3 regions of the Serratia sp. KH_031 genome follow, and region 3 is predicted to be linked to each of the others. Evidence: predicted binding sites of a transcription regulator. Region 3 holds the regulator's gene; each other region holds the start of a gene.
What was found. The regulator CRP, encoded in region 3, controls carbon source genes, mostly activating them, when cyclic AMP is high. The targets are predictions, from matches to a motif close to ATGTGANNNNNNTCACAT.
Positions count from the first base shown of each region.

Region 1 (4,300 bases), 2.1 Mb from region 3:
TTAGTCCTTTACTCGCCGCAAGGCAAGGAGAAGGAGGAAGATGCCGAGCAAATTGGAAGTGATATCCCCTTCATCTTTCAAGCTGCAGGGGTGTTGGCTGCCTTCGTTCACCCCAGTCACTTGGTGGGCCAAGCTCCTGGGGATTCACTCAGTTGCCGCCTACCTGCAACTTGAAATCTATTGGGGATATACCGCATCTATTATCTGAAATATTGAGAGACGTTCTTACCAAAACAAAGCGCCCCCGCCGTTGTTCAAACGACAGGGGCGCTTTCCTTAGAATTACCGCAGTAATTAGAAGGTGTTGCTTTAGAAGGTATAGTTGAAGTTAGCGCCGTACAGCCAGGCTTTACCTTCAGACTCGAAAGTATACGGATTTTCTTTAGGACCTTCATTGATGGTCACGTGTTGGCCGTGCATGTAGGAAACACCCACGTCAACTGACGCATTTTTGTTGAACGCGTAAGTGGTACCTGCGCTTAACCAGAAACGGTCTTGGTCTGGGATAGAGATAGAGCGGTTCTGAGCCGGTACTGGGCTGTCATCAAAGGCAATACCGGTACGGAAGGTCCAGTTCTGATCGTAGTAGTAAGTGGTACCCAGCGCGATGCGGTAGGCATCTTTGAAGCCTTCATGTTTTTCGAATAGCGTCTGACCGTTAGAACCGGTCGCTTTCAGCTCTTGGAACTGGCTCCAACTGGTGTAAGCCAAGCTATAGTGGATCGCCCATTGTGGCGCGACTTTGTTATAGCCAGACACTTCCCACATTTCTGGCAGGTTCAGTGTCAGCGAGCCAGGGATGGTGTTGCCATCGGTGCCCCACGGCAAACCCGTACGGCCTTGCGCTGGGTTCAGACGAGAAGGAATGCTACTCTTATAATCGCCATCGAAATCGATTTTCACTTCTGAACGATAAGTGAAGCCATAACGGTTGTTGTCATCAACTTCATACAAGATACCGGCGTTCCAGCCATAACCCCACTCGTCACCTTTCAGATGCGAGATTTGGGTGTCAGCTGGCATGCCCAGAGCGACGCCTGCTTCACCTGCATAACGCTCCAATTTTGCTTTGGCATAAACGGCATCAAAGCCCAGACCGAAGCTGAAATGTTTATTCAGACGGTACGCGGCGCTTAGGTTCAGGTTTGCCGTGGTCAAATCGGTTTTACCCGCGTAAGGACCTGCTGCGTAGCTGTCGTTAAATTCGGTAGCCAGACCATAGTTACTGGTCAGAGAACCCCCTACAGCCCACTGCTCGTTAATTGGCTGAATGTAGTGCAGGTTTGGCACCCAAGCAACAGGGGCGATATTTTTGGCATCCAAACTCGCACCGCTACGGGATTGACCAGAAATATTAACGTCCGGGTCGATAAAGATCGCACCGGCAGAGAAAGAAGGACGATCGAACATCATCATAGTTGCAGGGTTACGGCTCGCAGATGCGGCGTTATCCGCTACTGCACCTTCACCAGAGAAAGAACGGCCTAAACCAGCAGATGAATACTCATTCAACTGGAATCCTGCGGCAGACGCATTTGAAGAAATAATTGCCACTGCAACCGTGAAGGCTGACTTGGTAAATAGGTTTTTCTGGCTCATGACCAAAACCTCATTATGTGTTTATTATTTAAACTATGTTACACGAAGTAACAAGGAGCGCGGGATTGTAGGGTCCGTTATCACTCAGACAAATCAGACCAGTGGCTGAATTATAGGTCTGACCTGTTAATATGTTGCAAGTTTGTTTTTAAAATATTTCAAATTCGATCTCCGAAAGGAGATCTGCTTAACAAAAAATGGTCAGTGAGTAACGAAATTCTTACTATTACTTAGCAAGGAACGATTTTCATTTGTGATATCCATCACTTAAAACGCTTACAAAAAGTATGGCTAGTGCTGGCGAGGGTAGAGGCGTAAAATAACCAGCAGATTTTTGTGTTTTTGCGCCAGATCACAAATGGCAATTTGGGCGAGTTTAAAACCGCCTGTGAGGAGAAAACGAACATGTCAGATGCAATTAATAAATGTAATGCTCAAGAAACAGCGGCTTGCTGCTGCGTCGATGTCGGTACCATCATGGATAATACCGATTGCACGGCTTCCTACAGCCAAGTATTAGCTAATCAGCAAGATGCAGAGAAAACACTGGCGGTTTTGAGCGAAAAAGCACGTGCCGTGGAGTCTGACCCTTGTGACATCACTAGTAGCATTAAACCCGTTGACGGCGGTGTGCAACTGGATGCCAATTTTACCTTTGCTTGCCAGGCTGAAACTCTGATCTTCCAACTGGGTCTGCGTTAATCCCAGTCTTCACGTGCGCGGGGTGACTCGCGCACGGCGATTTCCTCGACTGTCCCTTCTAGCTCAATTCCCCCTCAAATAAAGTTGCTCCTGCTCGCAGTTTTCGCTTCTGGTTGTTTGCTAAGTGTAAATATTTGGTTAACAATGCCAACATCAGGTCTGACCTCTTGATGACCATTGCGCTGACGTTCTTTCCTTCAGGAGTTTTTATGAGTAAGGCATTGCCGCTGACTACCCGCCAAGGCGACCGTATTGCGATCGTTAATGGCTTACGTACCCCTTTTGCTAAACAGGCAACCGCTTATCACGGTATTCCGGCGGTGGACTTGGGCAAAACAGTGGTGAGTGAGTTACTGGCTCGCAGCGGTATCGATCCTGAACTCATCGATCAACTGGTTTTCGGTCAAGTGGTACAAATGCCGGAAGCGCCAAATATCGCGCGTGAAATCGTGTTAGGGACGGGCATGAGCGTACATACCGATGCCTACAGCGTATCACGCGCCTGTGCCACCAGTTTCCAAGCCGTTGCCAACGTGGCGGAAAGTATTATGGCTGGCAGCGTTAGCATTGGTATTGCCGGTGGGGCGGATTCATCTTCCGTGTTGCCAATTGGCGTCAGCAAGGCGTTGGCGCGTACTCTGGTTGATGTGAATAAAGCTCGCACGCTATCTCAACGCCTTAAATTGTTCAGCAAACTTAAGTTTCGCGATTTACTGCCAGTTCCCCCGGCGGTGGCTGAGTATTCTACCGGTTTACGTATGGGTGATACGGCTGAGCAAATGGCCAAGACCCACGGTATCAGCCGTGAGGAACAAGATGCCTTGGCGCATCGTTCTCACTCTTTGGCGGCCAAAGCTTGGGAGCAGGGGTTATTACAGCAGGAAGTGATGACGGCCTATATTCCTCCCTATAAAACTCCGTTCTCTGATGACAATACTATCCGTAAAGATTCCAGCTTGGCGTCCTACGCTAAATTGAAACCCGCTTTTGATCGCAAGCACGGCACGGTTACTGCTGCTAACAGTACGCCATTGACCGACGGCGCCGCCGCCGTATTGATGATGAGCGAATCTCGCGCCAAAGAATTAGGATTGGAACCTTTAGGTTATCTGCGCAGCTTTGCTTTCTCTGCCATCGACGTATGGGAAGACATGCTGTTGGGGCCGTCTTATGCCACGCCATTAGCGCTGGATCGTGCGGGTATCACTTTAGCTGATCTCGCTTTAATCGATATGCACGAAGCCTTTGCCGCACAAACGTTGGCTAACTTGAAAATGTTTGCTAGCGCTGAGTTTGCCCAACAAAAATTGGGGCGCAGTCAGGCGATCGGTGAAGTGGATATGAATAAATTCAACGTATTGGGTGGTTCGATTGCTTATGGGCATCCGTTTGCGGCTACTGGTGCGCGCATGATCACTCAAATGTTGCATGAATTGAAACGTCGTGGCGGTGGGTTGGGGCTGACAACAGCCTGTGCCGCCGGTGGATTGGGCGCTGCGATGATCTTGGAGGTGGAATAATGAGTTTCGAGAACGCATTACACGAACAACGCGCCAAACCTTCAGCTTTCCAACTGACGCTGCGCCCAGACAATATCGGCGTCATCACCATCGATGTTCCCGGCGAGAAAGTGAATACCTTGAAAGCCGAGTTTGTCGAACAAGTGAATGATGTACTGACCAAAGCGCAGCAACTGACTACGTTAGAAGGATTGGTGATTATTTCCGGTAAGACTGACTCCTTTGTCGCCGGGGCGGACATCACCATGATTGCTGCATGTAAAACGGCGAAAGAAGCAGAGTCACTGGCGCGTAAAGGGCAAAATACCTTGGCGCAAATTGCTGCCTTCCCAGTACCGGTAGTGGCGGCGATCCACGGTGCTTGCTTAGGCGGTGGTTTGGAACTGGCTTTGGCCTGCCACAGCCGTGTCTGTTCGCTGGATGACAAAACGGCTCTGGGTTTGCCAGAAGTTCAGCTCGGCCTGTTGCCCGGTTCCGGC
Region 1 is NZ_CM174496.1:1,702,802-1,707,101, forward strand. It holds gene fadL (long-chain fatty acid transporter FadL) at 310-1,599, opposite strand; gene AC3ISQ_RS07575 (YfcZ/YiiS family protein) at 2,005-2,301, shown strand; gene fadI (acetyl-CoA C-acyltransferase FadI) at 2,511-3,821, shown strand; gene fadJ (fatty acid oxidation complex subunit alpha FadJ) at 3,821-4,300, shown strand, end outside.
Region 1: the regulator CRP is predicted to act here: its motif matches at 1,851-1,868, upstream of AC3ISQ_RS07575 (YfcZ/YiiS family protein).

Region 2 (4,300 bases), 480 kb from region 3:
ACGACCAGCAATCGATAAAGGTCCATAAGTGGTAGCCTTTACAGTTGCTCCCCTCCTGCAAAGCCTGATGAACATAACGTAAATGATCACGCATGAAATCAATGCGGTAATCATCCTCAATCATGCCAACAGGGTTTAAAAACTTCTCTTCCCCTTCGACTCCCATACCATTTTCTGAAATATAGCAGGGGATATTGGCGTAGTTTTCCCGCAGGTCGGTCAGGATGTCATACACCCCTTTTTCATAGATTTCCCAACCACGATGAGGATTCACTTTTCTACCCGGCATTTCATAGAAACTGAATAGATCTTCCGGTGTCTTCACCGAATCAGATACGGTTTCTTTAGCCTTGATCCGCCGTGGTTGGTAGTAATTCACCCCTAACAAATCGACTCTACCTACGACGATCAATTCAGCATCGCCCGCTTCGCATTGAGGTAAAAGATCATGCTGACGTAATAATGCGATCAGATCATCGGGATAAACACCCTTGGTGACGGGATCGAGGAAACTACGGTTCAACAATAGATCCGCTATGTGTGAGGCTTCGAGATCTTCTTGCGAGTTAGAACGCGGGTACGTCGGGCTCAGGTTGAGAATAATGCCAATCTCTCCCTTTTGATTAAGCTCCCGATATGCTTTCACCGCTTTGGCATGAGCCAGCACACTGTGGTAAGCCACCGTGACTGCACGTTTGAAATCCACTACACAGGGGTAATGGAAATCCGCCAGATACCCAGCTTCAACCGGCACGATCGGCTCATTAAAGGTAAACCAATGCTGAACTCGATCGCCAAATAACTCAAAGCAGATTTTGGCATAGCGAGCATAAGCATCGACTACTGCGCGATTTTCCCATCCTCCTTTCTCCTGCATACACATCGGCATATCGAAGTGGTAAAGGTTGATGAATGGGGTAATACCCTGCGCTAGCAGGGTATCAATGACGTTATTGTAAAACTCGACGGCTTTAGGGTTTATCGCACCATCACCGCTTGGAATCAAACGTGACCAAGAAATCGACGTCCTAAATGTGTTATGCCCTAATTTTTTCAACAGCAGAATATCTTGCTGATAGTTATCGTAAAATGTTGAGGTATTCGCAGGGCCAATCTGGCCGTGGAAGCGCTCAGGCGCTATATCAAACCAGTAATCGAAAATATTCTGACTCTTACCGTCCCGCGATGCGGCACCTTCTGACTGCGTTGCCGAAGTGGCGCTTCCCCACCAAAAATCATCGGGAAATTGATATTTCATCTGAGTGACTCCCAAGTCATAACTGCCCTACGGATTTAAACCTTAAAATTTCAAACTATTCGCAATATCTTCTTCGCTTTGTTCTTCAGCAACAGCCTTATCGATTTCGCTTTGCGCTTTGTTGGAAATCGCGACAAACGGTAGATAAATCAAGGTGGCAATACACAAGTTAAACAAGCTGAGACACAGTGCCGCGATGCTGCCGTTAGTATTAAAGAAGGCGCCAAGCCCTACCGGCATGGTCCAAGGTGCAATGTTGGTAATCGGTGGAATAAAGCCCGTGTGATACGCAATAGTGGTAATCGTCGCCAATACCGGCTGAACCATGATGAATGGAATAAACATCACCGGGTTCATAATCACTGGCAGACCAAACAGGAGGGGTTCGTTAATCTGGAAAATACCTGGAGGGGTTGCCAATTTCGCAACCTGACGATAATCCTCGCGACGTGAACCGATAAAGATAGCGATGATCAAGCCCAGAGTCGCCCCCGTACCACCCAGATAGATATAGGAGTCAACCAGTGGTTTCGCCCACATGTGGAACTGCTTACCTGCGGCTTCTGCCGCCGCAACCGAACCATACTGGGTATAAAGCGCTACGTTTTCCAAAGCAAACGGCGTCATCACACCATTTTCTAATCCCGCCAGTGCCATTGAACCATGCACACCGAAGAACCACAGCAGTGATGAGAACATCACGTACACCCAGCCCACCACGCTACCCATTTTCGACAACGGTGCCGAGATGGTGTCCATGATGATCTGGTGGAAGTTGGTGCCATACTGGGTCAAGAAATAGGAAAGGATACCCATGATGGAAAGAATGATAAAACCTGGGATCAACGCTGAGAATGAGCGTGATACCGAAGCCGGTACACTGTCAGGTAAGCGGATAACCCAATTGCGTCGAACAATAAAAGTAAATACTTCAGCCACAGCCAAACCAATCAGGATGCCCGAAATAACATTGGCGCCGCCTAACCAGTTGGCTCCTACCGCATAGGCTTCGCCTACGCTGAATGGAGTGACCGTCATAAATGCCGCAATCGACAATAGCCCCGCGGCTATAGGATCAACCTTCTTCTCTTCCGCCAACGCCATACCGATAAAGAACGGCGTCATCAACGACATTATCCCTAGGGTACCGTTATACACGTTACCACCGACCGCCTTCCATCCATTGAGCATGGTAATGGTAGACTCATCCAGTCTCACACCCATGGAAAAGAAGAACGATCCTTCACCGAAACTCAGAAAAACGTTGTTAATCAAAACAAACATGGCGCCCGTCAGAGTTAATGGCATCAGCCGAATAAACCCGTTTTTGATGGCGTTAATATGCGGTTGTTTACCGATTTTAACAGCGACCGGCAAAATGACTTTTTCCAGTGAAGCGATAAGTGTACTCACGGCGTACTCCCCTTATTATTTTGCTTCTGCTTGCGCTTTTTTGATAGCGGCCACGGCAGCTTGCAGCACACCTAAACCATCGACTTTGCCGTACAGAAGGGAATCAATCACTTCTACCGGTTTGCTTGGGAACAACTTCTGAATTTCTTCATGCTTATAAGCAATTTGTGGCCCCAACAACAGCACATCTGCCTCAGCACCTTTCTCTGCAGCCAAACCTTCTGGGTGAGCTTCAATAATGACTGGTACTTCATATTTTTCTGCTTGTGCTTTCATTTTGGAAACCAGCAGTGAAGTCGACATACCGGCAGAGCAAAACAGATAGATTTTTTTCTTTTCCATACCCAACACCTTTGATGTTCAAAAGACCCACGTTAGTCATTAACCAGTAACAATGGTGAGTAGCTTTTTAGCCGTTCTCATTTGACCTTCTGAGGCCACATTGTCTCTGGTTGTCGTCAGTATACGAAGCTAGCCGTAAAGTAAGTAATTCTAGCCTACACATAATAGGCTCTCCTTGACCTTACGAATTGATGCCCTTCACATTTCTACGTTAACGGTTTGTGATATTCATCGCAGAATAATGATTTTTTATCGAAGAGAAATAAGTTTAATTTATTGATTTAGATAAATTAGTTAATACAGATGATATGAAATAACGCCTAGAGAGATCTGATGAAGATAAAGTGGGTAGATGAAAGAGGAGTATTGATGACCAGAAAGTGGCTAAAACGCATCACAACGGCACCAAAGACATAATTGCCTATGAAAATAAAGCCGGAAGTGACACAAGGTAAAACGCACGATAAAAAAGGGGTTAGCAAATGCTAACCCCTTATCACTATTAACTTTTGGATGTAACCTTAGTTAACGCGGTTCAGACGCTCTTTGATACGAGCAGACTTACCAGTACGCTCACGCAGGTAGTACAGTTTAGCTTGACGAACGGCACCACGACGCTTAACAGTAATGCTGTCGATTACTGGGGAGTGAGTCTGGAATACACGCTCAACACCTTCGCCGTTGGAAATCTTACGAACAGTGAATGCAGAGTGCAGACCGCGGTTACGGATAGCGATAACCACGCCCTCGAATGCCTGCAGACGTTTTTTGCTACCTTCAACGACCCATACCTTAACTTCCACGGAATCACCCGGACGGAATGCAGGTACGTCTTGCTTCATCTGCTCTTGTTCAAGTTGCTTAATAATGTTGCTCATAATATGTCTCTTACCCTAGGTAAACTGATATATCGGCTGCGCCCGCAGGCGTTGCCTTCATAGTCCTGTTACTCGGCCTGATGTTCCCGTTGGAACTCAGCCAGTAACACCTCTTGCTCGTCAGTCAGAGCTAGGCTTTCTAGAAGTTCAGGTCTTCTAAGCCAGGTACGGCCCAGCGACTGCTTTAAGCGCCAGCGACGTATCTCGGCATGGTTACCCGACAGTAAAACTGGCGGTACTTCCATCCCTTCCAACACCTCAGGCCGGGTATAATGCGGGCAGTCCAGCAATCCATCGACAAAAGAATCTTCTTCTGCTGACGCCTGATGCCCCAGAACACCCGGTATAAAACGAGCGACTGAATCAATCAAGACCATTGCTGGCAGTTCCCCGCCGCTGAGTACGTAAT
Region 2 is NZ_CM174496.1:3,956,671-3,960,970, forward strand. It holds gene AC3ISQ_RS17805 (glycoside hydrolase family 1 protein) at 1-1,258, opposite strand, end outside; gene chbC (PTS N,N'-diacetylchitobiose transporter subunit IIC) at 1,301-2,671, opposite strand; gene AC3ISQ_RS17815 (PTS sugar transporter subunit IIB) at 2,687-3,013, opposite strand; gene rplS (50S ribosomal protein L19) at 3,535-3,891, opposite strand; gene trmD (tRNA (guanosine(37)-N1)-methyltransferase TrmD) at 3,960-4,300, opposite strand, start outside.
Region 2: the regulator CRP is predicted to act here: its motif matches at 3,200-3,217, upstream of AC3ISQ_RS17815 (PTS sugar transporter subunit IIB).

Region 3 (4,300 bases):
CGAAATGGTGTGCATCACGCTGAGGTGAGACAGGATGCGCCGTAAATGGCGCTCCATCTCGGTGACGGGCATATCTGGGTGCAGATCTGGAGTTTCCATCATGCTGCTGCCACCGCTTGGTCCATCGTATTCCAAACGTTGCTGACAACTTTGCAGCGCGATTTCACAGCGCTGCAAATATTCTTCTGCCAGTTTGGGCGTCAGCATATAGTGCTCACGCGCCAGAATCGTCATCGCGTTCAAATGCTCGACAATAAACTGACTGTGAGTGATCCATAATCGCATATCTGCCAGATAGTTCGATTCGAACCCCGGTTCCTGCATTGCCTGATTCAACGAAGTAAACAACGCGTTATGTGCCTGATTAACCTGCATACGGGCATAGGCCAACTCGGTAGGGTCTGGTTCCTGTTTTTCCAACATCAAACGCAGCGCCGTCTGATCGTTCTCCAGCGCCTGATGGGCGTTTTTACGCAGCAAGCCACTTTGCCACTGCGGCCACAGCCAGATTGATCCGCCGAACACCAACACGCAGCCGGTCAGGGTATCGATCAGCCTCGGCACCAGGAAATCTTTCCCGTTAAGCGCCAGTAGTTGCAGGGTGTAAACCGCCGTGACGGTAAAGCCAATCACCGCCAAGCCGTAGTTTTTGCGCAGTATCAGATAGGCCGCCAAGGTAATCACCAACATCACGCCCAGCGTGGCGGTTTCCGGCATATGTAATTGCAGCAAACCCGCGGCAATCACTAATCCAATCAACGTACCTAGCGCACGGTGCTGGATACGCACCCGCGTGGCGTTATAGCCATTTTGGCTTACTAACATGATGGTCAACAATATCCAGTAAGGTTTGGGCAGGTTGAAAAAAATCCCCAAACTACTTCCCGCCGCCAATATCACGCCTAAGCGAGCGGCATTACGTAACGCGTTGGATTTGAATGACAGATAGCTAACTAGCGCCGGCCAGAATGGCAGACGTGATTGCCTGATCATTAGATTGCGGCGATACAGCGGATACTGGGTGCGCAGCAGGCGAGCAATGCGGCTGAAATGGTAATAGCAGAACTTACCGACCGGGTTATCGGCGTGTTGCAATGCCACTTTTTCCAGCGCCGCCAGTTCATTGGTCATGCTAAAACGCTGCGAGTGGTGATGGTAAAGAATGTCGTTGGCGACTACGCGCAAACGAGCGGCGATCACCTGCGCATTACGGCGGATGATGGCTTCGGCCTGACTCTGTGCCACCAGTTTTTGTACTTCTTCCGGCAAATGCAGGCTGACGGTGATGTGTTCTTGCAAATCGAGTGCGACTTGGAATGCGCGTTGCAGGCGTTTTTGCTCCATGTTGTTGGCATGGGGCAGGAAATTAAGTTGTTGATACAGCAGGCTGATAATGTCCATCACCTGTTGCTGACGTTGCAGCAATGGCGGCAGTGCGGTTTCTGGGTCAGTGTGCTGGGTCAGCAATGAATATTTAGCTTCCAAGTAATCTGCCAGTTGGCGATACAGCAAACTGAGTGACTCGCGCATCGGCTGCTCTTTCCACAGCTTGAACCAGAACCAAGTGAACAAGCCATACCAAGCGGTGCCGACGATATACAACAACGGCGCATGCCAGATCGGTACCGTACCGGCCATGCTGAGAGAGAAAATAGCGGCCACCATCGCAGCCGGTAGCATGCGAGCGTGGAGCGGACTGATTTCCCCGGTAACGCCGAGCAGTAATGCCAAACCGAGAACTAACCAAGGTAACGGGACGTGCCACAGTAGAGCCTGTTGTAACAGTAAGCTACTGAAGGCGAACAACAAACCGCCGACGATCAGGCGTTTGAAAAAGCGTTTATGGGGAGTATCTAAACCCGCGATATTGCAGCAGGCGGGAACCAAAGAAAACATCAGGCCGAGTTGCAGTGAGCCAATCAGCAGGCCGAATGCGACAGGCAGGCAAAGCACCAGCGTTTGTCGCAGTGCGTAATTCACTTCCGGGTGATAAATCAGCCGCCGCCACATGATGTTTTACCGATAAAAAAATGGCGCGAATTGATTATCGCGCCATTTTTTCTGGGATTAACGAGTACCGTATACCACGATGGTTTTGCCGTGTGCGGAGATCAGATTTTGATCTTCCAGCATTTTCAATATACGGCCAACGGTTTCGCGGGAGCAGCCGACGATCTGACCAATTTCCTGACGGGTGATTTTAATCTGCATACCGTCTGGGTGGGTCATGGCATCAGGTTGCTTCGCCAAGTTCAGTAGGGTTTGCGCGATACGTCCAGTCACGTCGAGGAAAGCGAGGTTGCCCACTTTTTCGGAAGTCACTTGCAGACGGTCTGCCATCTGCGCAGACAGGCGCATCAAAATGTCCGGGTTTACCTGAATCAGTTGGCGGAATTTTTTATAAGAAATTTCAGCCACTTCACAGGCAGTTTTTGCCCGAACCCAAGCACTGCGCTCCTGGCCTTCTTCAAATAATCCAAGCTCGCCGATGAAGTCCCCCTGATTGAGGTAGGACAAAATCATCTCTTTACCTTCTTCATCTTTGATCAGCACCGCTACGGAGCCTTTCACGATGTAGTAAAGCGTTTCGGCCTTTTCACCTTGGTGAATCAGCGTACTCTTGGATGGATATTTGTGGATATGGCAATGAGACAGGAACCATTCGAGAGTCGGGTCTGTTTGCGGTTTGCCGAGAACCATTCGCTGTTATCCTCTGTTGTAATCTATCTGTATCGCTGGGATCAGAGTTCCCTGTCAAACAAGCTGAAGCCGGGTGTGAGATAATGGGCTATCAGAAAGTTTTGAGGTGTTCGATAAAAATACGCCGTCGCCCTAGCATATTAACTTGCTACCGGAGCTGCAAGCTACATTCTGTTAACATAACGATATCAGGACTTTTCTATAGACTGCCCCGAAACCCATGTTCCAGAAAGTGTTATTTCGGCTCTGTTTGTAGCACAGAGTGAGGCAAGTGTCTTGTGTTGTCTCGCTTCAGCATGATTAGTGTCAGGTTCCGTTGCCAGTTTCACGGTGAAAGCGTAGTCTGACATTCAGAAATTAACCGGAGTAACCATTATGTATGCAAGAGTTAAGTGGATAGAAGATTTGACATTTTTGGGTGAATCCGCGTCTGGTCATCAGGTTTTGATGGATGGCAATGCGGGTGAAAAAGCGCCAAGCCCAATGGAGATGGTATTGATGGCTGTTGGGGGATGCAGCGCTATCGATGTGGTCTCTATCCTGCAAAAAGGACGCAATGACGTGCGTGATTGTGAGGTAAAACTCACCTCTGAGCGCCGTGAAGAAGTTCCGCGTACTTTTACCCATATCAACTTGCATTTTATTGTTACCGGTAAAGAACTTAGCGATAAGGCTGTTGAACGTGCGGTCGATCTTTCTGCTGAGAAATATTGCTCAGTGGCGCTGATGCTGGGTAAAGCCGCAAAAGTGACCCACAGCTTTGAAATTCAGCTCGTCGAATAACCTTACCAAGCATAGCGTTGGCACAGCCGACGCAGCAGATCGAGAAATCGCCGCGCCGTAATGGTTAGCGGCGATTTTTGCGAATACAGCACGCAATACTGCGCTGGCGGCAAACTGGTGATCGGCAATGTGACCAGACGATGCTCTAGACCAAAAGGTGCCTGCATCGCACGCGCGACAATGGTGAGGTAATCGGCGTTCAACACTAGACTCAACCCGCTAACGACCGAATCTGAACGAATGGGTGCCATATCGAGCTGTTGATAAAAGGTGCCGAGCTCAGATTGCAGATACTGGTAGTAGCCCATATCCGTTTCCGGTAACAGCCATTTGGCCGAGCGGAGTTCATCTAGCGAGGTAGCTTTCGCAAGTGGGTGGCTGTGGCGAGCGATAATACCGAATGAGGCATTGAACAGCGGTTCACACACCAATTCCTCCAGCGGTAGTTCGGGGCTGACGCTACCGACGACAAAATCCAGCTTTCCTTCACGTAACGCAGGTAACAAGGTAGAAAGTTGAGCTTCTCGGATCACCAGACTGGCTTGTGGAAACTGAGATCTGAAAGCTTCTGTGAGCTCCGGTAGCACAGTCAGTGCTAATAGCGAAGACAGCCCCAGCGCCACCGTACCCTGACCATGTTGTTCTATTTGCTCAATTTCTTCTGCCGCTCTTTGTAACTCTTCCAGAATAAACTGCATTCGCTGAGCAAAAGCGCGCCCGGTTTCCGTCAGCGTCATGCCCTGATTACTGCGCATAATCAACTGGGTATCGAGTGCTAACTCCAGTTCGCGCAAGCTACGGCTCACCGCCGGTTGTG
Region 3 is NZ_CM174496.1:4,433,165-4,437,464, reverse strand. It holds gene AC3ISQ_RS20130 (YccS/YhfK family putative transporter) at 1-2,010, opposite strand, end outside; gene crp (cAMP-activated global transcriptional regulator CRP) at 2,068-2,700, opposite strand; gene AC3ISQ_RS20120 (OsmC family protein) at 3,076-3,483, shown strand; gene AC3ISQ_RS20115 (LysR substrate-binding domain-containing protein) at 3,486-4,300, opposite strand, start outside.